3 regions of the Noviherbaspirillum cavernae genome follow, and region 3 is predicted to be linked to each of the others. Evidence: predicted binding sites of a transcription regulator. Region 3 holds the regulator's gene; each other region holds the start of a gene.
The links. The regulator sigma-54, encoded in region 3, starts transcription at its own class of promoters, with help from an activator protein. The targets are predictions, from matches to a motif close to TGGCANGNAANCTGCTTT.
Positions count from the first base shown of each region.

Region 1: the regulator sigma-54 is predicted to act here: its motif matches at 5,724-5,741, upstream of D3870_RS14300 (CmpA/NrtA family ABC transporter substrate-binding protein).
Region 2: the regulator sigma-54 is predicted to act here: its motif matches at 4,055-4,072, upstream of glnA (type I glutamate--ammonia ligase).

Region 1 covers NZ_QYUN01000002.1:3,061,042-3,068,918, reverse strand. The annotation lists gene phaP (TIGR01841 family phasin) at 13-582, opposite strand; gene ybaK (Cys-tRNA(Pro) deacylase) at 955-1,446, shown strand; gene plsY (glycerol-3-phosphate 1-O-acyltransferase PlsY) at 1,533-2,138, shown strand; gene D3870_RS14315 (hypothetical protein) at 2,871-3,440, opposite strand; gene tsaD (tRNA (adenosine(37)-N6)-threonylcarbamoyltransferase complex transferase subunit TsaD) at 3,560-4,588, opposite strand; gene D3870_RS14305 (ANTAR domain-containing response regulator) at 4,655-5,275, shown strand; gene D3870_RS14300 (CmpA/NrtA family ABC transporter substrate-binding protein) at 5,892-7,154, shown strand; gene ntrB (nitrate ABC transporter permease) at 7,285-7,877, shown strand, end outside.
Region 2 covers NZ_QYUN01000002.1:1,220,137-1,228,013, forward strand. The annotation lists gene D3870_RS05740 (peptide chain release factor 3) at 1-902, shown strand, start outside; gene D3870_RS05750 (hemerythrin domain-containing protein) at 1,040-1,786, shown strand; gene D3870_RS05755 (TAXI family TRAP transporter solute-binding subunit) at 1,942-3,273, shown strand; gene D3870_RS05760 (rhodanese-like domain-containing protein) at 3,335-3,793, opposite strand; gene glnA (type I glutamate--ammonia ligase) at 4,197-5,612, shown strand; gene D3870_RS05770 (DUF4124 domain-containing protein) at 5,797-6,291, shown strand; gene glnL (nitrogen regulation protein NR(II)) at 6,367-7,440, shown strand; gene ntrC (nitrogen regulation protein NR(I)) at 7,513-7,877, shown strand, end outside.
Region 3 covers NZ_QYUN01000002.1:3,402,161-3,410,037, forward strand. The annotation lists gene D3870_RS15890 (KpsF/GutQ family sugar-phosphate isomerase) at 1-361, shown strand, start outside; gene D3870_RS15895 (KdsC family phosphatase) at 361-888, shown strand; gene lptC (LPS export ABC transporter periplasmic protein LptC) at 885-1,478, shown strand; gene lptA (lipopolysaccharide transport periplasmic protein LptA) at 1,516-2,082, shown strand; gene lptB (LPS export ABC transporter ATP-binding protein) at 2,084-2,824, shown strand; gene D3870_RS15915 (RNA polymerase factor sigma-54) at 2,835-4,310, shown strand; gene hpf (ribosome hibernation-promoting factor, HPF/YfiA family) at 4,440-4,796, shown strand; gene D3870_RS15925 (enoyl-CoA hydratase/isomerase family protein) at 4,995-6,086, shown strand; gene D3870_RS15930 (deoxyguanosinetriphosphate triphosphohydrolase) at 6,235-7,383, opposite strand; partial or broken gene aroKB (bifunctional shikimate kinase/3-dehydroquinate synthase AroKB) at 7,405-7,877, opposite strand, start outside.

The sequences.
Region 1 (7,877 bases), 340 kb from region 3:
ATTCCGTGAAAATCACTTGCGGGCGCGCGCACCGGCAGCGGTCTTTTCAGCGGCCTGAGCGAACTGGTTCACCGCAGTGTTCAGGTTCGCTTCCATCGTTTCGACGGCTTTCTTGGTGCTCTTGCTGAACTGCTCGTAGCCGGCGTTGGCATTACCGAACGCGGACTTGAACAAGGCGACGACGTTCTCGGAACCGGCAGGTGCATTCTTCGAAGCATCTTCCACCATGTCGGAAACACGACGGCCGGTTTCGGTGATCTGTTCTTCGGTGGCGCGCGTGAATTCAGCCTGCGCGCTGCTGGCGATGCCGGCCAGATGACGGCCGTATGCGATGACCTTGGCCGCTGCCGGCTGCGCCTGGGCTGCGCTCAGGGAAAAGAATTCCTGCGGATCCTTGGCGGCGAGCAATTGCCTGGCGGTGGTGCTGCTGTCTTCCAGCGATGCCTTGGCAACGTTGATATTGAGCTCCACGATCTGCTCCACACTCTCGACGCCCTTGGCGCTCAAGGCGGCGAGCATGGAAATCTGGGCTTCGAGGCTGGCTTTGACTACGGCGGAAAATTGTTCGTTGATCGGAAACATGGACTTCTCCTTGTGAGAATGAATCAGATAGGGAAACGCATCATTTATTGTGCGTCGCAACAAAACCAATTCTAAAGATTGCTCCAGCGATGTCAAGCGATTTTTTGTGCGCTGCACAAAAAAGATTGCAAAATTTCCATACGGGAATTTCTACGGTTTCGACACCGAACTACCTGCGCCGCAGCCGATACCACAATCACCTGCATCGGCGTTTCGATGTGAATTTCACAATTTACCCGCGGGGCGGTGCTTGTCAATCATGACGATTGGCGGCATTGTTCGCCGTCACGTCTGCCACCGCTTGCACAGCGGGCGTCTTGTAGCATAATGTGCTGCAATTTTTGGTCGGCATTTGAGTTGGGCAAGCAGCACATGGCAAAGAAAGAACATGTATCCGAGACACAGGCGACGCAGTTCCTGCGCAAGCACGGCATCGCCTTTTCCGAACATCCCTATGCATATGAAGAGCACGGCGGCACCACGGTGTCGGCGCGCGAGCTGGGCGTCGACGAGCATCACGTGGTCAAGACGCTGATCATGCAGGACGAAGCCGCCAGGCCGCTGATCGTGCTGATGCACGGTGACCGCAAGGTATCGACGAAAAACCTCGCGCGCCAGATCGGCTGCAAGTCGGTCGAACCCTGCAAGCCGGAAGTCGCCAACCGCCATTCCGGCTACCTGATCGGCGGCACCTCGCCGTTCGGCACAAAGAAGGCGATGCCGGTCTACGTCGAGCAAAGCATTCTCGAACTCGACAGGATCTACATCAACGGCGGCCGGCGCGGGTACCTGATCGGCATCGACCCCGGGGCGATGGACAAGGTATTGCCGATCAAGCCGGTCAACTGCGCGCTGGAAGAATAAGAGCGGTCCGGACGGTTGCCAATCCGCCGCCAAAAGACATCAACAATGCCGCATCGAATGCGGCAACTCATTTCACAAGGGAGACAATGAATACCATCCTCTTCGCGATCGCCGCCTATCTGATCGGCTCCATTTCGTTCGCGGTAGTCGTCAGCGCCTTGTTCGGGCTGGCCGATCCACGCACCTACGGCTCGAAAAACCCCGGCGCGACCAACGTCCTGCGCAGCGGTAACAAGGCCGCCGCCGCACTGACCCTGCTGGGTGACGGCTTCAAGGGCTGGCTGGCGGTCTGGCTGGCGCAGAAATACGGACCGCAATACGGCATCGACGACATCGGCATCGCGCTGGTGGCGATCGGCGTATTCCTCGGCCATCTGTGGCCGGTCTTCTTCCGGTTCGTCGGCGGCAAGGGTGTCGCCACCGCGCTCGGCGTCCTGCTCGGCATCAATGCCTGGCTTGGCCTCGCGACCCTGATCACCTGGCTGGTGGTTGCCTACGCGTTCCGCTATTCCTCGCTGGCCGCATTGATTGCCAGCGTGTTTGCACCGTTCTACTACGGCCTGCTGTTCGGCACCGACCCGATCCTGCTGGCAGTGCTGGCGATGAGCGGCTTGCTGATCTATCGCCATCGCCAGAACATCGCGAATCTGATGGCGGGCAAGGAAAGCAGGATCGGCAGCAAGAAGAAGTAGTCAAGGCCGATCCACCGCCGGCCTTCCTTGTACAGACTGCAAGCCATCTTCAACGGAATATGGCGCATCGCCGGAGCGGCAGATAAACACTATTCGTTGGACGTCATGGAATGCACAGTGAACTTTACTATTGAACATGCTGGCGGAGCGCGGGACTCATTCGGTAACTACAAATACCGAATATTGGAGGACGGCCATTTGATTGCTCATTATTGGCACGATTATCGAGGCGATGAGCATGGTATCGACTTCGTCAATGGCACAAGCGATTTATGGCCAGTCGGGAGAATGATTGAATTCGTTCAAGGCGGCGGCCCGAAGCCGCTTACTCTATCCGAGAAGGCCATAGCGTATCTCAATAGTAAATTGGGGAGATAAAAGCATGTACCAACAGACGCCCAACATGCTGTTCGACACCGACGCTTCGCGCCGGTCAACGTGATCGTTGAGGCTGTGCGAAAAGCTATTTTTTGGAAAATGCGCTGTGCAAATCTTTGATTTTATTGGCTCGGAAAATTCGATTTTTATGAAATTTCGACTTATTGCACAACCTCGTTAGGCGGCACAGCGACGACCGATGACGCTACACCACTTCTTCGCAGCCCCGGTTGGTACCACCGGAAACGCCCTCGTCAATTGGAAAGGCCGACCTGAGCAAGAGCTGATTGCCTACGCCGGAAGCTACAGAGGTGCAGCTATGAACTTAGTGGCCTTTCGCCAGCGGGTTGGATATCACGCAATTGATGACGCTGCGCTGCCCATCCTTTTTCTGTACAGACATTCCTTCGAGCTATACCTGAAGGCAATTGTATTTCGCGCTGCGGTTCTCTCCATCAATGAAGAAGAACTCAGACTTGCACTACCGAAGCTGTGGCGAGAGCATTCCTTGGTCGCCCTCTTCGATATGGCTAAGCCGATACTCAGGCTAGTAACACGCGCCCACTCACCGCGACGGGTGAGCTCGAAGCAAAGATTCTCCATCTCGCCACTGAGATCGACGAAGTGGATTCCGGCTCCTACTCGTTTCGATATCCGGTTACATCGCGAGGTGCTGCATCCTTGCCAGCACTTTTCTTCACGAACGTTTTCGTCTTTTCTGAGCATGTGGAGCAAGTGCTTGATGATGTCGCGCAATTCTGCAGTTGGCTTGAGAGTGAGCGTGTCCAAAGCTCCGAGCAAATGAAGCTTGCTCTCCATCACATCACCGGCCGTGCTGCCTAACCCTTCGCTTGCTTGCGGATGTCCGCTCATGTCAAACGTCAGACCGCAGTAGTGCACAACCTGAGGTTCGCCGTCGATCATTTGAATTTTTCTGTTTATATTTGACTCAGCTCAAAAGCTCGAAGCTGGGGACGGCCCGAGAGTTCTCCGTTCTATCGGCGCGATAAGCCGAACGGACAGCCAGTCAGAGGGGGATCAAACTATACGGCGCGCAACTCATCCAGCGGCCAGCGCGGGCGCACATTGAATGCGTAATCGCGCTTCGCCGCATCCGGGTTGATCTGCAGGCGCATTGCACCGGCGAAGGCGATCATTGCGCCGTTGTCGGTGCAGAATTCCAGTTCGGGATAGAACACCTTGAAGCGTTTCTTTTCTGCCGCCGCATTCAATGCTTCGCGCAACTGCCGGTTGGCGCCGACGCCGCCGGCGATCACCAGCCGCTTCAATCCGGTCTGCTTCAGCGCGGTCAGGCATTTCGCCACCAGCACGTCGACGATTGCATCGACGAAGGAGCGCGCCACGTTGGCCTTGTCCTGTTCGCAGATGTTGGTGATCTGGTTTTTCACGACCGTCAGCACCGCCGTCTTGAGGCCGGAGAAGCTGAAGTTCAAATCCTTCGAGTGCAGCATCGGGCGCGGCAGCTTGTACACGCCGGGATCGCCGAATTCCGCCAGCCGCGAAATCGCCGGGCCGCCGGGGTAGCCGAGGCCGAGCAGCTTGGCCGACTTGTCGAAGGCTTCGCCGGCGGCATCGTCGAGCGTCTCGCCCAGCAGCGTGTATTGGCCGACGCCATCGACGCGCATCAGCTGCGTGTGGCCGCCCGAGATCAGCAGGGCGACGAAGGGGAATTCCGGTGGGTCGCTTGCAAGCAGCGGCGACAGCAAATGACCTTCGAGATGATGGATGCCGAGCACTGGTCGGTCCAGAGCGAGGCCGAGGCCGCAGGCGATCGATGCGCCGACCAGCAATGCGCCGGCCAGGCCGGGTCCCTGCGTGTAGGCGATGGCGTCGATCGCGGAGCGCGGCAATCCGCTTTGTTGCAAGACCTGCTCCAGCAGCGGAATCGCGCGCCGGATGTGGTCGCGCGACGCCAGTTCCGGCACCACGCCGCCGTATTCCTCATGCATCGCCACCTGCGAATGCAGCGCGTGCGCGAGCAAGCCGCGTTGCGAGTCATGCAACGCGATGCCGGTTTCATCACAGGAGGATTCGACGCCGAGGACAATCATGGGAAAGAGACAAGGGGTGGCAAGCTTCTTGCAAAGCGTCATTGTAAAGGAAAGCAAATCGCCATGATGGACGCCAAACAGCTCAGGATCGTTGTCATCAACTCCCTCGTCGCGCCGGAAGGCGCGGACGCGGCGGCGCGCGAGCAGGCCGAGCGTGCCCGCGCCTTGCGCATCGGCTTGCTCGAAGGCGGCTACAACATTCTCGCGGCGCTGCCGCCGGAAGCGGATCTGGAGGAGCAGATCGCGCAACTGCAGCCCGACCTGATCATCGTCGATGCGCAGTCCGACACGGCGCTGAAAAAGGTGGTGGCCGCCACGGCCGATGCGCGGCGGCCCATCGTCTGCTTCACCGAAGACGGTGACAAGGAAAAGATGCATGCCGCCATCGAGGCCGGCGTCTCGGCCTATGTGGTCGCGGGTCTGTCGGCGGAGCGGGTCAAGGCTGTGCTGGATGTGGCGATGGCGCGCTTCGAGGTGGATCAGAAGCTGCGCCACGAACTTTCCGAAACCAGAATGAAACTCGCTGAACGCAAGGTCATCGAACGCGCCAAGGGCTTGCTGATGGAGCGTCATCAATGTTCCGAAGACGAGGCCTACCGCAAGCTGCGCCGGCTGGCGATGGACAAGAACCTCAAGCTGTCTGACGTGGCGCAGCGCATGCTGGATGTGGCGGATTTGCTGATTTGATGCGTCCGATTGCCGAGAATTGCTCGCGTTTCTCTGCTGTCATCACTTGCGTCGGCAATACGTGTTGCTCTTCGTGGATGCTTTGCCGGGGGCGGCCCGGCAGCCGCTCACTTTCTTTGTCTCGCCAAAGAAAGTAAGCAAAGAAAGGCGACCGCACCTCGCTGCCCTTCGGGTTCCCGAAGAAATGCACGATGAAGCGGGAAGTGCGACAAACTCGCCTTCGGCTCAGACAAGTCGCACTTCTTTTTCCGCTTCACCGTGCATTTCTTCGGCAGCTCACAGCGGAAAGAGCAACGGCGCGCATAGCGGAGCGCTTCGCTGTTGTTGGGACGGACTCCAATTTTCAAGAACCTGACAAACCCCGCCCCCTTTTAATGCGCCGCACGGAAAGAGTGCGGAAAGCCGCCTCGATTCATCGCGAACTGTGCGGGAAAGCGTCGAATCAGGCTGGCACACCACTTGCAAAGTAACGAACGCCAACAATGGTGTGGCGATCAATAACGCGTCTTGACCAACGGCGGTCGAGGCGATTTGGATAAAGGCGTCCGATCACGGCGAGCAAGGCTTGCTGTGGCGGACGCCTTTCTTTTTGCCCTTGAGGATGCATGAGGACAACATGACAGTGAAAACGACAAAAACCAATCTGACGCGACGCACGATCTTGAAAGCCGGCGCAAGCCTTGCTGCCGGCACCTTCGGCGGCTTGGCCACACAGGGAGCCTGGGCCGCCGGATCGGACAAGCCGGAGAAGGAGGAGGTCAAGATCGGCTTCATTCCGCTGACCGATTGCGCATCGGTTGTCATGGCCTCGGTGCTGGGCATCGACAAGAAGTACGGCATCAAGATCACGCCGACCAAGGAGGCGTCGTGGGCCGCCGTGCGCGACAAGCTGGTCAATGGCGAACTCGATGCGTCACATGTGCTGTACGGCCTGATGTATGGCGTGCACATGGGCATCGGCGGGGCGAAGAAGGACATGGCCGTGCTGATGAACCTGAACCACAACGGGCAGGCCATCACGCTGTCGAAGAAGCTCGCCGACAAGGGCGGCGTCGATGGCGCGTCGCTGGCGAAAGTGATGAAGAGCGACAAGCGCGAATACACCTTCGCGCAGACTTTCCCGACCGGCACGCATGCGATGTGGCTGTATTACTGGCTGGCGACCTACGGCATCGACCCGATGAAAGACGCCAAGATCATCACCGTGCCGCCGCCGCAGATGGTGGCCAATATGAGAGTAGGCAACATGGACGGCTATTGCGTCGGCGAACCGTGGGGGCACCGCGCGATTGCCGACGGCATCGGCATTACCGCCGTCACGACGCAGGACATCTGGCGCGACCATCCCGAGAAGGTGCTCGGCACCACGGCGGATTTCGTCGCGAAGTATCCGAACACCGCGCGCGCCATGGTGGCTGCCATTCTTGAAGCGAGCCAGTGGATCGACGCCTCGCTCTCCAACAAGAACAAGATGGCGACCACCATCGCCGACAAGTCCTACGTCAACACCTCGGTCGATGTGATCAACCAGCGCATTCTCGGCCGCTATCAGAACGGCCTCGGCAAGACCTGGGACGATCCGAACTACATGAAGTTCTATAACGACGGCAGCGTCAATTTCCCGTATCTGTCCGACGGCATGTGGTTCCTCACGCAGCATCGGCGCTGGGGCCTGCTGAAGAGCGATCCCGACTATCTCGCGGTTGCGCAGGCGGTCAACCGCATCGACGTCTACAAGGATGCCGCCGCACTGGCCAAGGCCAGCGTGCCGAAGGATCCCATGCGCAGCGTGAAGATGGTCGATGGCACGGTGTGGGACGGCAAGAATCCGAAGGCGTATGCAGCATCTTTCAAGATCAAGGCGAGCCTGCCGGCGTAATCACTACCAGGACTTGCGCAAAACCGCCCCGGCCGCGTTGCGTTGCCTTGCCGTACCACTTGTACTGTCTGCGGCAACACGCCTTGCCGGGACAATTTTGCGTAAGTCCTGACTATTTCACGGAGCCAACATGAGTGCCGTTATGGAAAACCTGATGACCAAGCCGGTCGAGCCGGCATCCGAATCGCCGCCCGCGGCAAAGCACGCGGCGTCGAAGAGCGCCGAGGCCGCGCGCCGCATCACCATCGGCGCCGACCTGCCGAAGGGGGGCTACCGCATCTCGCCGCTGAAGAGTTACCTGCTCGCACTGCTGCCGCCGTTGCTGGGCCTGGCGCTGCTGGTGCTGATCTGGGAAATCGTCGCGGTCAAGAACAGCGGATTTCCTTCGCCGCTGGCCACCTTGCAGGAAGCGATCACGCTGTTCTCCGATCCCTTCTATCAAAAGGGGCCGAACGACCAGGGTATCGGCTGGAACCTGCTGTCCTCGCTCCAGCGCGTCGCGACCGGCTTTGGTCTTGCTGCCGTGGTCGGCATCCCGCTCGGTTTCATGATCGGACGCTTCAGGTTTTTGTCGGGCATGTTCAATCCGATCATCAGTCTCCTGAAGCCGGTGTCGCCGCTCGCCTGGCTGCCGATCGGCCTGCTCGTGTTCAAGGCGGCCAACCCCGCCGCGATCTGGGCGATCTTCATCTGCTCGATCTGGCCGATGATCATCAACACCGC
Region 2 (7,877 bases), 2.2 Mb from region 3:
GCGCCTCGCATCCATTCGATCTGGATGCCTTCCTTGCGGGTACGCAGACGCCGGTATTCTTCGGCTCCGCCATCAACAATTTTGGCGTGCGCGAAATCCTCAATGCGCTGCTCGACTGGGCACCCGCGCCGCGCTCGCGCGATGCAACGGTGCGCGCGGTCGAACCGACCGAAGCGCCGTTCTCCGGATTCGTCTTCAAGATCCAGGCCAACATGGATCCGGCGCACCGCGACCGCATCGCGTTTCTGCGCGTGTGTTCGGGGCGTTTCGAGCGCGGCATGAAGATCAAGCATCTGCGGCTGGGGCGCGAGATCAAGGTGTCTTCCGTCGTGACCTTCATGGCATCCAGCCGTGAACAGGTGGAAGAGGCTTACGCCGGCGACATCATCGGTCTGCCGAACCACGGCAACATGCAGATCGGCGACAGTTTTTCCGAAGGCGAGTTGTTGCAGTTCACCGGCATCCCGTATTTCGCGCCTGACTTCTTCCGCTCGGTGCGGATTCGCAATCCCTTGAAGATCAAGCAATTGCACAAGGGGTTGCAGCAGCTTGGCGAAGAAGGCGCGGTGCAGGTATTCAAGCCGGTGCACAGCGGTGACCTGGTGCTCGGCGCGGTCGGCGTGCTGCAGTTCGAAGTGGTAGCCAGTCGCCTGCTCAACGAGTACGGCGTCGATGCGGTGTTCGAAGGCACAAGCATCAGCAGTGCGCGCTGGATTTCGTGCGACGACAAGCGTGTGCTGGCTGATTTCGAAAAATCCTCGGCCGGCGGCAATATTGCCTACGACGCTGCCGGTAACATGGCTTACCTTGCGACCTCAGGCGTCAATCTCAAGCTCACTCAGGAGCGTTGGCCGAAGCTGACTTTTCACGCGACCCGGGAACATGCCGCGAAGCTTGATTGACAAAATTGCCGTGACACGATGAAAAGAGGGCCGCCAATAGTGCGGCCCTTTTCTTTTTCTTATTTGAAAAGCGTTGATAAGAAGTATTACATTTTTGATGAGGAACCATGTCGGTGCATGTGTGATCAAATCGCCAATTGCCATCAATCCCTGAAATATTGAGTGCGGTCAAAAGACGCAGGGGTGTTGCGACTTACACTCATCGACAGATTTTTCAACCGGTTCAACCGTTTCATTTCCCCTGCTTTATCTTCGTATCGATCCGAAAGATTCGGAGGGTTAGTGCTTTTCATTGTCAAGGAGTTCATATGCTGACTGCCACTTATTCGCTGGTAGCGATTGTCAACGAACAGAATAATTTGCGGCGCGCACTTCATTCGCTGCAGCAATATATTCAAAATGCGTGGGACGGCATGTTGCATCACGTTGATCTGGATCGGATCGAACATGCGTTCAACTCATTGACCGAATTTGACAGTTACTGTCACAGCCGCAAGGTGGAACAGCATCTGATCCCGGCAATCCGCCGCGCAACCAGCGAGGCTGATACCTTGCTCGCCGAACTGGACGCGATCAGCGCGACGGGCCTGCATCTGCTTCGCTCGGTCGGCGATCAACTCAGGCATGCGATCGATCTGGGTGAGACGTGGTTGCATGAGGTGAGCAATTCCCTGGTGCAGTATTGCCGCAAGCTGCTCAAGCGGCTGGCGAAAGAGGAGGCTGAGTTGTTTCCGATTGCGCACAGGGTCTTGTCGGTTGATGAATGGTTCGCAATCGCGGAGAAATTCCTTTCCGCCGATGGGCAAACCCATGGTGGCCGTCTCTCCTCGCAACCGCCACCGGTCCTCGCGGCGATGCCGGAGCAGCGCTTCGCTGCGCATTGAGCGACACGCTGTTCATGTCTTCCAACGCGGAGATGGTCACAGAAAGGGCGCTTCAAATTGAATCTGGCGAAGGAGGCCGTCAAGCAGGCGGATAGTTGTTGCATCGCCTGCTGTTTCCGGGCATGGTGTGGCCCACGATTTTTCTCAGGTCGCACATGCCACGACTATTCAAGTTCACGAGTTTCTCGATACGCGATTTCCTTGTCGCTGCCGCGCCGACGGCGAGTCTGGTCGCATTGATCTGCCTGCTTGCCTATTGGCTGGCCGATCCTGCGCCGCCCAGGCATGTGACGATTGCGACCGGGCAGGAAAACAGCGCCTATGAAATGTTCGGCAAGCAGTACGCGAATGCGCTGGCGAAATTCGGTATCACGGTGAGTGCAAAACCCTCACTCGGTTCTCAGGAAAACCTGCAGCACTTGAAGGATCTGGGATCGGGAGTCGACATCGCATTCGTGCAGAGCGGTTCGACCGAGCAGGCCGAGGCGGAGCGCAAGGGACTGATCTCGCTCGGGAGCTTGTTCACCGAGCCTGTCTGGCTGTTCATGCGCGACAAAAAATATGTCACGCAACTCACGCAGCTCAGGGGCCTGAAGATCAACGTCGGCCCGGAAGGCACCGGCGTCCCCGGCCTCTTCAAGCGCCTGTTGTCCGTCAATGGTGTCGAGCCGAATGAACTCACGCTGAGTGCCCTGGAAAACACGCCGGCGACCGTCGCGCTGCTGGAGGGGCGCATTGATGGTTTGGTATTCAGCTCTGCCCCCGATGCGCCGCTGATTCAAATGTTGCTGCAAACGCCGGGCATCAAGCTGTTCAACTTTGCGCAAGCGGAGGCGTACACACGGCGTTTTTCGTTTCTGTCGCACGTCGTGCTGCCGCACGGGATTGTGGACCTCGGGCGCGACTTGCCGGCAAAGGACTATCACCTGATCGCGCCGACTGCCACGCTGGTTGCGCGCGACAACTTGCATCCGGCATTGATTGACTTGTTTGTGCAGGCGGCGATGGAGATACATGGCGGCGTCGGCTGGTTTCGCAGGCAGGGAGATTTTCCGTCGGCCAGCTATACGGAGATACCGGTATCTCCGGCCGCGCAAAAGCTGTACAAGAATGGGCCGTCGCTATTGCAGCGCTATCTGCCGTTCTGGCTTGCCAATTTCTTCGAGCGCATGGGGGTGTTGGTCGTTGCGCTCGGCGCATTGATTTTTCCCTTGTCGCGGATCGTGCCGCCGTTGTACGTGTGGAAGGTGCGGTCGCGCGTCTATCGCTGGTATGGACAATTGCGGGCGGTGGAACAGGCCATCGAGGACGTGCCGGCGGATAGGAGGACGGCCGTGTATTCGGAGCAGTTGAAGCGCCTGAGCGATATCGAGAGCGGCGTGAACCGGGTTTCGATTCCCCTGTCGTTCGCGGAAGAGCTGTATGGGCTGCGCAGCCACATCACTTCCGTACGCCAACGCCTGATGTGGCTGATGGCCGGGGATTGACACCGCATTCAATTGCGGCTGGCGAACGGCGGCAGTGTGCGCGGCAAGCCGCGCAGTGCCCTTATGCGCCCAGCCATGGCAAGCCGGCCTTGCACCAGCCGCTTACCGTCTTGCGGTGACCTTGCGCATCCTTGTCGCCTTCAAAGCCTTCCAGAATGTCGAAGCAATTGGCGTAGCCGTTTTCCGTGGCGAGCTTGGCAGCGTGGCGCGAACGTACGCCGGAACGGCACAGGAACAGCAGCACATTGTCCTTGCCGGCGACTTGTGCCAGTTGCGCCAGGAATTCCGGATTCGGCGTGCCGCCAGGGTAAACATTCCACTGAACCGCCGCATGCTGCGATTCGGGCACGGCGACGCGTCCGACCCAGTCGCGTTCCGCATTGGTGCGGACATCAATCAGCCTGGCGTTGGGGTTGTGCTGCAGAAGGGCATGGGCTTCGGTCGGGGTTATCGCTCCGGCATATGGGAGCTTGTTTTCCGTTCCGCGTTGGCGCGCTGTCGAGAGGATATCGGCGGTCATGTCTTGTCCTTTGGAAGTGGATACTCGAGCCTGATTTTCATTATAGTGATTTACCCTGCAACACATGATTGCACCAAAAAAGTGCTTTGAAGAATAGTGCTGCACGGTATTGCGCCAAATGTGTGCGAGTTGGGTATTTTGCACACTTTTGGTGAATTTACGCGAGTGCGTTCATGCGCTAAAAAGTAACGAACAGCGCATTATTTGCGCAAACTTGCCGGCATCCTCGCGGTAGGGTAATTTTGTCTTCCATCAAGTTCATGGCATGGAACCTGCTATCATTCCCGCCTGTGTTTCGGTCGCCTTGAAGGCGGTGTCGCGTTTGCCGCGCCACTGCGCCATGGTCGGCTCACCACCAATTCACATTACCCCGTACCACTTTGCTTATTATTAGGAGATTCGCATGGCAATGACGGCCGCAGAGGTCTTGAAAATGGCGAAAGAAAACGAAGTCAAGTTCGTTGATTTTCGTTTTGCAGACACCCGAGGCAAGGAACAGCACGTCACCGTTCCGGTTTCGCAGTTTGACATGGATAAATTCGAATCCGGCCATGCATTTGACGGTTCGTCGATCGCCGGCTGGAAGGGCATTGAAGCATCTGACATGTTGCTGATGCCGGATCCGAACACGGCCAACATCGACCCGTTCATGGAAGAAACGACGCTGTTCATGCAGTGCGACGTGATCGAGCCGTCCGACGGCAAGGGTTATGACCGTGATCCGCGCTCCATCGCCAAGCGCGCTGAAGCGTATCTGAAATCCTCCGGCCTGGGCGATACCGCCTACTTCGGCCCGGAACCCGAATTCTTCATCTTCGACAGCGTGCGCTGGAAGGTGGACATGTCCGGCTGCTTCGTGAAGATCGATTCCGAAGAGGCTTCCTGGAGCACCGGCGAAAAGCTCGAAGGCGGCAACACCGGTCACCGTCCGACCGTCAAGGGCGGCTATTTCCCGGTTCCGCCGGTCGACAGCTTCCAGGACATGCGTTCGGAAATGTCGCTGATCCTCGAAGCGATGGGCATCCCGGTTGAAGTTCACCACCACGAAGTGGCCGGCGCAGGCCAGAACGAGCTGGGCACCAAGTTCTCCACGCTGGTTGAGCGTGCCGACTGGACCCAGAACCTGAAATACGTGATCTGGAATGTCGCCCACACTTACGGCAAGACCGCGACCTTCATGCCGAAGCCGATCGTCGGCGACAACGGTTCGGGCATGCACGTGCACCAGTCCGTCTGGAAGGATGGCAAGAACCTGTTCGCAGGCGACGGCTATGCCGGCCTGTCCGAGTTCGCGCTGTACTACATCGGCGGCATCATCAAGCACGCTCGCGCGCTGAACGCGATCACCAACCCGGGCACCAACTCCTACAAGCGTCTGGTTCCCGGCTACGAGGCACCGGTCAAGCTGGCTTACTCGGCACGCAACCGTTCCGCATCGATCCGCATTCCGCACGTCGCGAACCCGAAGGGCCGTCGCGTCGAAGCGCGCTTCCCGGATCCGCTGGCGAACCCGTACCTGTGCTTCTCCGCTCTGCTGATGGCAGGTCTGGATGGCGTGCAGAACAAGATCCATCCGGGCGAAGCAGCGTCGAAAGACCTGTACCACCTGCCGCCGGAAGAAGATGCGAAGATCCCGACCGTCTGCTCCTCGCTCGAACAGGCGCTCGAGTACCTGGACAAGGATCGCGAGTTCCTGACCCGCGGTGGCGTGTTCAGCGACTCCATGATCGATGCTTACATCGAACTGAAGATGCAAGAAGTGCAACGCTTCCGCATGACGACGCATCCGATCGAGTTCGACATGTACTACTCGCTGTAAGAATGGTGTAGTCTGCCTTCGGGCAAACAAGGCGGGGAATGCTTCGGCTTCCCCGCTTTTTTATTGTGTGCAATGCTTCGGCCCGACTGTTGCGTGTTACACGATTCTGCAGATGAACGTTTGTAAAGCCTTGTTTCTTATCCTAAACTACTACTCGCTCCAATTGTTTCCGTATAGAAAGATCATGAAGCGACAACTTCCAGTAGTGCTATTGCTTGCGGCAGCCGCCGGCTACGTCCATGCGCAAAGCGACGTCTACCTGTGCGTCGACGAGAGCGGCAAGAAGGAATACAAGAACACCGGCACAACCAAGGGTTGCAAGAGAATCGACTTGCCGAGCCTGTCGATGGTGCCCGCGCCGGCAGCGGCGAAGAAACCCGCTGTGCAAACCGCCTCGGCAAAGTCGTCATCGTCGCCGTCCGATTTCCCCAAGGTGGACAGCGGAACCCAGAAGGCGCGCGACAGCGACCGCAAGCAGATATTGCTCGACGAAATGAAGGCGGAGGAACAGAAGCTTGCCGCGATGAAGAAGGAATTCAACGATGGTGAGCCGGAGCGTCGCGGGGATGAGCGCAATTATGCGAAATACCAGGAACGCGTCGCGTCCATGAAGGAAGACATCGGCCGCACCGAGAAAAATATCGAAGCGCTGAAGCGCGAGATCGGCAACTTGAAGTAAAGTTGGTATGACGCTTGCTTGGACAGGGCCGCGCAAGCGGCCTTGTTTTTTTGCGGCCTTGATTCCTGGACCTTCGTGAAAACATCATTGACATCTCTGGACGGACTGGACCTGCTGTCGTCGGCGGTCATCATCCTCGACGACGAGAGCCGCGTGACCTATGCGAACGCGGCGGCGGAGAACCTGCTGGAAAGCTCCTTCAAGACGCTGGCCAGCCGCAAGCTGGAGGAGCTGTTCCTCAATGGCGATGGCCTCGCCGAGATTTTCCGGGAAGCGGTCGAGCATCGCTTTGCCGACAAGCGGCTGGACCTGACCCTTGAGCGCATCGGCCGCGAGCCGCTGCAGGTACACGTGATCGTGACCGCGCTCGACAATCGCGACATGCCGGTGCTGATCGAGTTGCGCGAGAACGTGCAGCAGTTGAAGCTCGATCGCGAGGAACGACTGCTGGATCAAAGCCAGGCGAACAAGGAATTGATCCGCAACCTCGCGCATGAAATCAAGAATCCGCTGGGCGGCATTCGCGGTGCGGCGCAGTTGCTGGAGTTCGAGCTGCCCGAGCGGCAGCTGAAGGAGCTGCGCGAATACACGCAAGTCATCATCAAGGAGGCCGACCGCCTGCAGACGCTGGTTGACCGTTTGCTGGCGCCGCACCGGCGTCCGCATATCGTCGGCGACGTCAACATCCACGAAGTGTGCGAGCGCGTGCGCAGTCTGATCGTGGCGGAATTTCCGAACGGGCTGGCGATCAAACGCGATTACGATCTGTCGGTGCCTGAATTCCGCGGCGACAAGGAGCAGCTGATCCAGGCAGTATTGAACATTACGCACAATGCGGCGCAGGCACTGTCGGAGCGCATCGGGACGGGGGATGCATTGCTGACATTCCAGACGCGCGTTGCGCGCCAGGTGACGCTGGCGAAGGTTCGTTACAGGCTGGCACTGGATTTGCATATCATCGACAACGGACCGGGTATCCCGCCGGAGATTCAAGACCGCATTTTCTATCCGCTGGTATCGGGACGGGATGGCGGTAGCGGATTGGGATTGACGCTCGCGCAGACGTTCGTGCAACAGCACATGGGAGTGATCGAATGCGAGAGCCGACCGGGATATACCGACTTCCGGATATTGATACCACTGCCTTGACGGATGCCGTCGGACGTCCGTCGAGGCTGGCCGAAGTACCAATGCACTATCACGCAGGATGCAGACCAAAATATGAAGCCAATCTGGATTGTTGACGACGACGAATCGATTCGTTGGGTGCTTGAAAAAGCGCTCGCACGAGAAAACCTTGCCACCAAAAGCTTCTCCAACGCGCGCGATGCGATGGACGCGCTGCAGACCGGCACGCCGCAGGTCCTTGTCTCCGATATCCGCATGCCGGGCGAATCGGGGCTCGAGCTTCTGCAGACGGTAAAGGCTCGGTATCCCGGTCTGCCCGTCATCATCATCACCGCATTCTCCGATCTGGATTCGGCTGTCGCCGCATTCCAGGGCGGGGCTTTCGAATATCTCGCCAAGCCCTTCGACATCGACAAGGCGGTCGAGCTGATCCGGCGCGCGCTGGAAGAGAGCCTGCG
Region 3 (7,877 bases):
GCGCAGCGGCGACGCGATACCTGCAGTGACGGCCGACGTGCCGCTGTCGGAGGCGCTGTTCGAGATCACCCGCAAGGGCATGGCGATGACCGCCGTCGTCGACGACGCATATCGCGCGATCGGCATTTTCACCGACGGCGATTTGCGCCGCTTGATCGAGAACGCGCAGGACTTCACCAAACTGAAAATCGCCGACATCATGCACGCCAATCCGCGCACGGTGGGACCGGATCAACTGGCGGTCGAGGCGGTGGAGTTGATGGAGCACTACCGCATCAACCAGCTGCTGGTCGCCGATGCCGGCGGCAAGCTGGTCGGCGCCCTGCATATTCATGACCTGACGCGAGCCAAGGTAATCTGATGGAAGCGACCGCTGTCACCCGCGCCGCCTGCGTCCGCTTGATGATTTTCGATGTCGACGGCATCCTGACCGACGGCAGCCTGCACTACGGTGCGGACGGCGAACTGATCAAGACCTTCAATGTGCTGGACGGTCACGGCATCAAGCTGCTGCAGCAATCGGGCGTGGCAACCGCCATCATCAGCGCGCGCCAGTCCGCGATCGTCGCGCGGCGCGCGGCGGATCTCGGCATCCGCCATCTGTATCAAGGCGTGCACGACAAGCGCAGCGCGTTCGAACAATTGCTGAAGGAAACGGGCAACAGCGCCGATGCGTGCGGTTTCGTCGGCGACGACGTGATCGACTTGCCGATCCTGTTGCGCGTCGGCTTTGCCGCCAGCGTGCCGAATGCGCATCCCGAAGTAAGGGCGCGCGTCCACCACGTCACCAGCGCCGGCGGCGGACACGGCGCGGCACGCGAGTTGTGCGATTTCATTTTGCGCGCGCAAGGAAATTACGAGGCGGCAATCGCGCCGTACCTGGCATGACGAGCGAACAATCCACTCGGCGCTTCCGTCTGTTCATGCTCGTGGCGCTGATGAGCGCATTGGCGCTGGGCAGCTTCTGGGCGCTGGAAGTGATGCGCCGTAATGCAAGCGATTTCATTCCCGACGTTACCCGGACTGCACCGGATCTATACGTCGACCACTTCAGCTACGTGAAGATGTCGGAAACGGGCGAGCCGCGCTATCACGTATCGGGCGACAAGCTCACGCACAATCCGAAGGACGATTCCTACGATGTCGTGAATCCGGTATTGAAGAGCCTGACCGCCGAGCGGCCGCCGACGACGCTGCGTTCCGATCGGGCGGAGGTCAACAGCGACGGCAGCGAGATGCACATGTACGACAACGTGCATATGGACCGCCCCGCCACGCCGCGGTCCGAACGGCTGCAGGTCAAGTCGGAGTACATGCTGATCCTGCCGGACGACGACGTGGCGAAAACCGAGAAGCCGGTCCAGATCACTCTGGGCGAGTCGACCCTGAACGGAATCGGCATGTACGTCAACAATGCGACGCGCGAATTGCGCCTGTCGAGCCGGGTGCAAGGCAGCTACCATGCGCCGGTTCGCTGAACCTGTACGACACGATGCACCACGAAAGAAATCCTTCATGAAACGTTTTTTGTCCTTGCCGCGACTGCTGCCGCTGTTGATATTCTCGATGGCGATTGCAGGCGTTGCGCACGCCGAGAAGGCAGACTCGCTGAAGCCGACCAACGTCGAGGCGGACCACATGGCCTATGACGACGTGAAGCAGATCAACACCTTCACCGGCAACGTCATCCTGACACGCGGCACCCTGATCATGAAAGGCGCGAAGCTGGTCGTCACACAAGACCCGGCAGGCTATCAATACGCCACGCTGTGGGCTGCGCCTGGCAAGCTGGCTACGTTCCGCCAGAAACGCGATGGCGGCCCCGACCTGTGGATGGAAGGGCATGCCGCTGACCGCATCGAATACGATAACAAGACCGAAGTGGCGAAGCTGTATTCGAAGGCGATGGTGCGACGGCTGGAGGGAACCAGGGCGACCGACGAAGTGCAAGGCGAGTTCATTTCGTATGACAGCCGCGCCGAATTTTTCACGGTCAACAACACTGCTACCGGCGAGAGCAAGCCGGGCGGCGGCCGCATCAAGGCCGTGATCCAGCCGCGCACCGAAAACAAGGGCAACTGACATGGCAAGCACACTGGTTGTCCGCGGCTTGCAGAAGAGTTACGGCGCGCGCCAGGTCGTGCGCGACGTCTCGCTGCAGGTGGCAAGCGGCGAGGTGGTCGGCCTGCTCGGCCCCAATGGCGCGGGCAAGACCACCTCGTTCTACATGATCGTCGGCCTGGTACCGTCGGACGCCGGCGAGATCGACCTCGACGGCAACAACATTTCACGCCTGCCGATCCATCGCCGCGCAGTGCTGGGCCTGTCGTATCTGCCGCAGGAAGCCTCGGTGTTCCGCAAGCTCACGGTGGAAGACAATATCCGCGCGGTGCTCGAGCTGCAAACCGAGAATGGCAAGCCGCTGTCGAAGGCTGCCATCGACAAGCGATTGAACACTCTGCTGGCGGAACTGCAGATCGAAAAGCTGCGCGAGAGCCAGGCGCTGTCGCTGTCCGGCGGCGAACGGCGACGCGTCGAAATCGCGCGCGCGCTGGCCACCAACCCGCGCTTCGTGCTGCTGGACGAACCGTTCGCCGGCGTGGACCCGATCGCGGTGATCGAGATCCAGCGCATCGTCCGCTTCCTCAAGGAACGCGGCATCGGCGTGCTGATCACCGATCACAACGTGCGCGAAACGCTCGGCATTTGCGACCGCGCCTACATCATCAACCAGGGCGCGGTGCTGGCATCCGGCCGCCCCGACGACATCATCGCCGACGAATCGGTGCGCCGCGTGTATCTGGGCGAACACTTCCGGATGTGATGGCCGACAGATGAAACAGACTCTCCAACTCCGCATCTCGCAGCACCTGGCGCTGACACCGCAGTTGCAGCAGTCGATCCGCCTGCTGCAACTGTCCACGCTCGAACTGCATCAGGAGCTGGAACAGATCCTGTCGGAAAACCCCATGCTGGAACGCGTCGACGACCCGCTCGACCACTCCCTGCGTTTGCTGGCCGACGGCGCGATCAGCCCGGGCAGCACCACGCCGGAAGCGCCGTCAGCCCCCGATGCGAAATCGTCGTCCGACGAATCGGAAGGCGCGTTCGAAGGCGGAGAATCGTCCGAAACATCGAGCGCCAGCGACTCGGAGTGGAGCTTCGACGACGTTGCGCGCACTTCCAAGGCGCCGGAAGACGACGATGCGCGCCCGCAGCTCGAAGCGCACGAGACGACCTTGCGCGAGCATCTGCTGGAACAGGTCCGCGTCACGGTGCGCGAAATGCGCGACCGCGCCCTGCTGGAACTGATCATCGACGCGCTGGACGACAACGGCTATCTTGAAGAACCGCTGGAAGAAATTCACGCCCGCCTGCCCGAGGAACTCGGCATCGAACTGGATGAGCTATCGGTCGCGCTCAAATTGCTGCAGAGCTTCGAGCCGGCCGGGGTCGGCGCGCGCAATGCCTCGGAATGCCTGGCGATCCAGATCAGGCGCTTCCCCAGGGTGCCGCTGGTGACACGGCGCATGGCCCTGACGATCGTCGAGAAGCATCTCGCGCTGTTCGCGCAGCGCGATTTCAACAAGCTCAAGAAGGCGCTCGACTGCGATGATGAAGACTTGCGCGAGGCGCAAGCGGTCATCAAGAGTTGCAACCCGCATCCCGGCGCAGCCTTCGCGTCCGACGCATCGGATTTCGTGGTGCCGGACGTGATCGTCAAGAGAACAAAAAACGGCTGGCAGGTCATGCTCAACCACGACGTCATGCCGCGCCTGCGCGTCAATGCGCTGTACGCCAACATCCTGAAGCAGAACAAGGGCGAGGCCTCGCTCAATTCGCAGCTGCAGGAAGCCAAATGGCTGATCAAGAACATGCGGCAGCGCTTCGACACGATCCTGCGCGTTGCGCAGGCGATCGTCGACCGCCAGCGCAACTTTTTTTCGCACGGCGCGGTGGCAATGCGTCCCCTTGTCTTGCGTGAAATAGCTGATACACTGGGTTTACACGAGAGTACTATTTCTCGCGTGACAACTCAGAAATACATGCTTACTCCGCATGGAATGTTTGAGTTGAAATACTTCTTCGGGAGCCACGTCGCGACTGAAGCCGGGGGGGAAGCCTCCTCGACCGCGATACGAGCCCTCATCAAACAGTTGATAGGAGCAGAAGACCCCAAGAGTCCATTCTCAGATAGCAAAATAGCGGAGATGTTGGGGGAACAAGGCATGGTCGTGGCGCGTCGAACCGTGGCAAAGTACCGCGAGGCCCTGAAAATTCCTCCCGTTAATCTGCGCAAATCGCTGTAATTCCTGCAATCGTGTTGAGCTTTACTGTCGTTGCGTTTCAACGTGGCCGCTTATGAAGTGCAATCATTGAACTCCACGTGATCAAGCCATGTTGCGAACCTCCAGCGGCAATATCCATAGGAGCGCTGTATGAATCTCACAATCAGTGGACATCACCTCGAATTGACACCTGCTATCCGTGAATACGTGCAAAACAAGCTGGAGCGGATCAAGCGCCACTTCGATCATGTCATTGATATTGCCATCATCCTGGGCGTGGAAAAGCCCTCGGACAAGGACAGGCGACAACGAGCCGAAGTCAATGTTCGCCTGAGAGGAATCGTGATACACGTGGAGAGTTTTGCGGAAGACCTGTACGCTGCGATCGACTCGCTGATCGACAAGCTGGACCGCCAGGTCCTGAAGTACAAGACCAAGGTGCAGGACCATCAGCATGAAACGATCAAGCGCATGCCGGAAGCACCTGCCGCCGACGCGACATCGTAAGAAATCATCCTCGCCGGGAACCACCCGGCCAACGGCAAATCAAGGGCGCATACAAGGCGCCCTTTTTGATTTCCGGCCTCCCTTGATGGATGAGTGGATTGGCATGGAAATATCGAATCGGCAAGGGCAAACATGTTGCCTGTAGACATTGTTCAATGTCGATAGAATAGGTCCTTCCCATCGCTCACTCATCACCCCATGACCGACCATATTCGCTGCGAAATCCGGAACCGGATTGGATACCTGCATCTCGAGCGCCCGAAGGCGCTGAACTCTCTTTCACTCGACATGGTGCGGGCATTGACCCAGGCCCTGCTGGCGTGGCGCGACGATCCGCGCATCAGCGCCGTCCTTATCCAAAGCACCAGCGAGAAAGCATTTTGCGCAGGCGGTGACATCCGTTTCTTCCACGAAGTCGGCAACGCAACGTCAACCGGACACAGTGCCCTGCTGGAGGATTTTTTCAGCGAGGAATATGCGCTCAACCACCTGATCCATCATTACCCGAAGCCGTATATCGCCATCATGGACGGCATCGTCATGGGTGGTGGCATGGGGATCGCACAGGGCGGCGACGCCAACCGGATGCGCATCGTCACGGAACGCACGAAGATGGCCATGCCCGAAGTCAATATCGGACTCTTCCCCGACGTCGGCGGCAGTTATTTCCTGACGCGCGTTCCGGGCGAACTGGGCACTTACCTCGGCATCACCGGCGAAACCGTCGGCGCGGCCGACGCGCTCCATGCGAGTCTGGCCGATGTATTCATCCCTGCATCGGAATTGCCGGCACTGAGGGAAGTGCTGGCATCCACGAATGAGGCCGATATGCGTGCAGTCATTCGCTCGTTCGCCGCACCGTTTCAGACCCGCGTCGAGCCGGCCGGCAGTGCGCTGGCGATCAACCGTGCCGCCATCGACAAGCACTTTGCGCACGACGACGTGCGCGCCATCGCGGCGTCGCTGGCGCAGGACGACATGCCCTTCGCCCGGAAGACCTTGCAGGTGATGGAACAGCGTTCGCCCCTGATGATGTGCGTCACGCTGGAACAGTTGCGCCGCGGCGCGCGCCTGACGGTGGCGGACTGCCTGCGCATGGAGCGCACGCTGGTACGGCGCAGCTTCGAACATGGCGAGGTGCTGGAGGGTGTGCGTGCGCTGGTGATCGACAAGGACAATGCGCCGCAATGGAATCCGCCGACGCTGGAACAGGTCACGCCGGAAATGGTGACGCAGTTCTTTGAGTCCGCATGGCCGGCGCATGCGCATCCTTTGCGCGATCTGACCTGATACGCGTCATGCATCACAACCCGCCGCCTGCCGTGTCGAACCGAGGGTGAAGACGCTCGCGCACATGCGGCGACGCCGACGCTGAGATTCCTGTCTTGCTGCGCGCATTTGCGCTTGCCTTCACGCGCAGTGGTTTTTCAGCACCCTGTCAAAGTTCATCCACCGCGAACAAGCGCCGATGCTCGCGCATCGCATAGCGGTCGGTCATGCCCGCGATGTAGTCGGCCACCTTGCGCGCCTGCACCTGCACACGGGCGCTGCCCTCACCCGCCATCACCTGATAGGTCGGCGGCAGCAGGCGCGGCTCGCTCATGAAGGCATGGAACAATTCCTCGATGATGCGCCGCGCCTTGCTCGTCATGCGATTGACCTGATAGTGCAGATACAGGTTTTCGCGCAGGAAGCGCTTCAACTGCGCGGCTTCCTTCTTCATTTCATCGGAAAAAGCCAGCAAGACGGGTGCGTTGCGCACGTCGTCCACCGATCGCAGTTTTGCATCGCGTATGCGGGCCTGCGAGGCGGCGATCAGGTCGACGATCAGCGCATTGATCATGCGGCGGATCGTTTCGTGAATCGCGCGGCGACCGGTGATGCCGGGATAGGCATCCTCGACCTCGACGCGGTGCCGTGCGTAGAACTCGACCTCATCCAGCTGCGCTGTCGTCAACAGCCCCGAACGCAACCCGTCATCGATATCGTGATTGTTGTAGGCGATTTCATCGGCGAGATTCGCGAGCTGCGCCTCCAGCGTGGGCTGCCTTTTCTCGATGAAACGCTGGCCGATGTCGCCGAGCTTTCTGGCGTTGGCAAGCGAACAGTGCTTCAGAATCCCTTCGCGCGTTTCGAACATCAGGTTCAGGCCATCGAATGCGCCGTAGTGCTCCTCCAGCTCGTCGACCACGCGCAGGCTTTGCAGATTGTGCTCGAAGCCGCCGTGATCCTTCATGCAGGCATTCAGCGCTTCCTGCCCCGCGTGACCGAAGGGCGTGTGCCCCAGATCGTGCGCCAGCGAAATCGCCTCGACCAGGTCCTCATTCAGTTGCAGATTGCGCGCGATGGAACGCGCGATCTGCGCGACTTCGATGCTGTGCGTCAGGCGGGTACGAAACAGATCGCCCTCGTGATTGACGAATACCTGCGTCTTGTATTCGAGGCGGCGAAAAGCGGTGGAATGGATGATGCGGTCGCGGTCGCGCTGGAACTCGGTGCGCGACGCCGGTGCCGGCTCAGTGAAGCGCCGTCCTCGCGACGCCTCGGATCGGGCGGCATAGGGGGCGAGGTGCGCTTCGATGTTCATGTCAATGCGCGAGAGTGGAACTCATTGCACCGCCGCCTTCAGTGTCGCCAGCAAGGCGTCCTGCGGCACCGGCATGATGACGGGCGTCCCCAGCGGCTTGATCAGGATGAACTTGATCTGGCCGCCTTCGTTTTTCTTGTCCACCTGCATCAGTTCCAGCCAGCGCGCCGCGCCAAGATCCGGCGCCACCGTCGGCAAGCCCGCCGCCTTGACCAGCGCGGTAATGCGCGTCGTGGTTTGCTCGTCGATGAAACCGAGGCGATGCGACAGATCAGCCGCCATCACCATGCCGCAGCCGACCGCCTCGCCATGCAGCCATTCGCCGTAGCCGAGCCCGGATTCGATCGCGTGACCGAAGGTATGGCCGAAATTCAGGATCGCGCGCAACCCGCCTTCGCGCTCATCCTGCCGCACCACGTCCGCCTTGATTTCGCAGGAACGCTGGATTGCATACGCCAGTGCCGCGGCATCGCGCGCGACCAGTTTCGCGATGT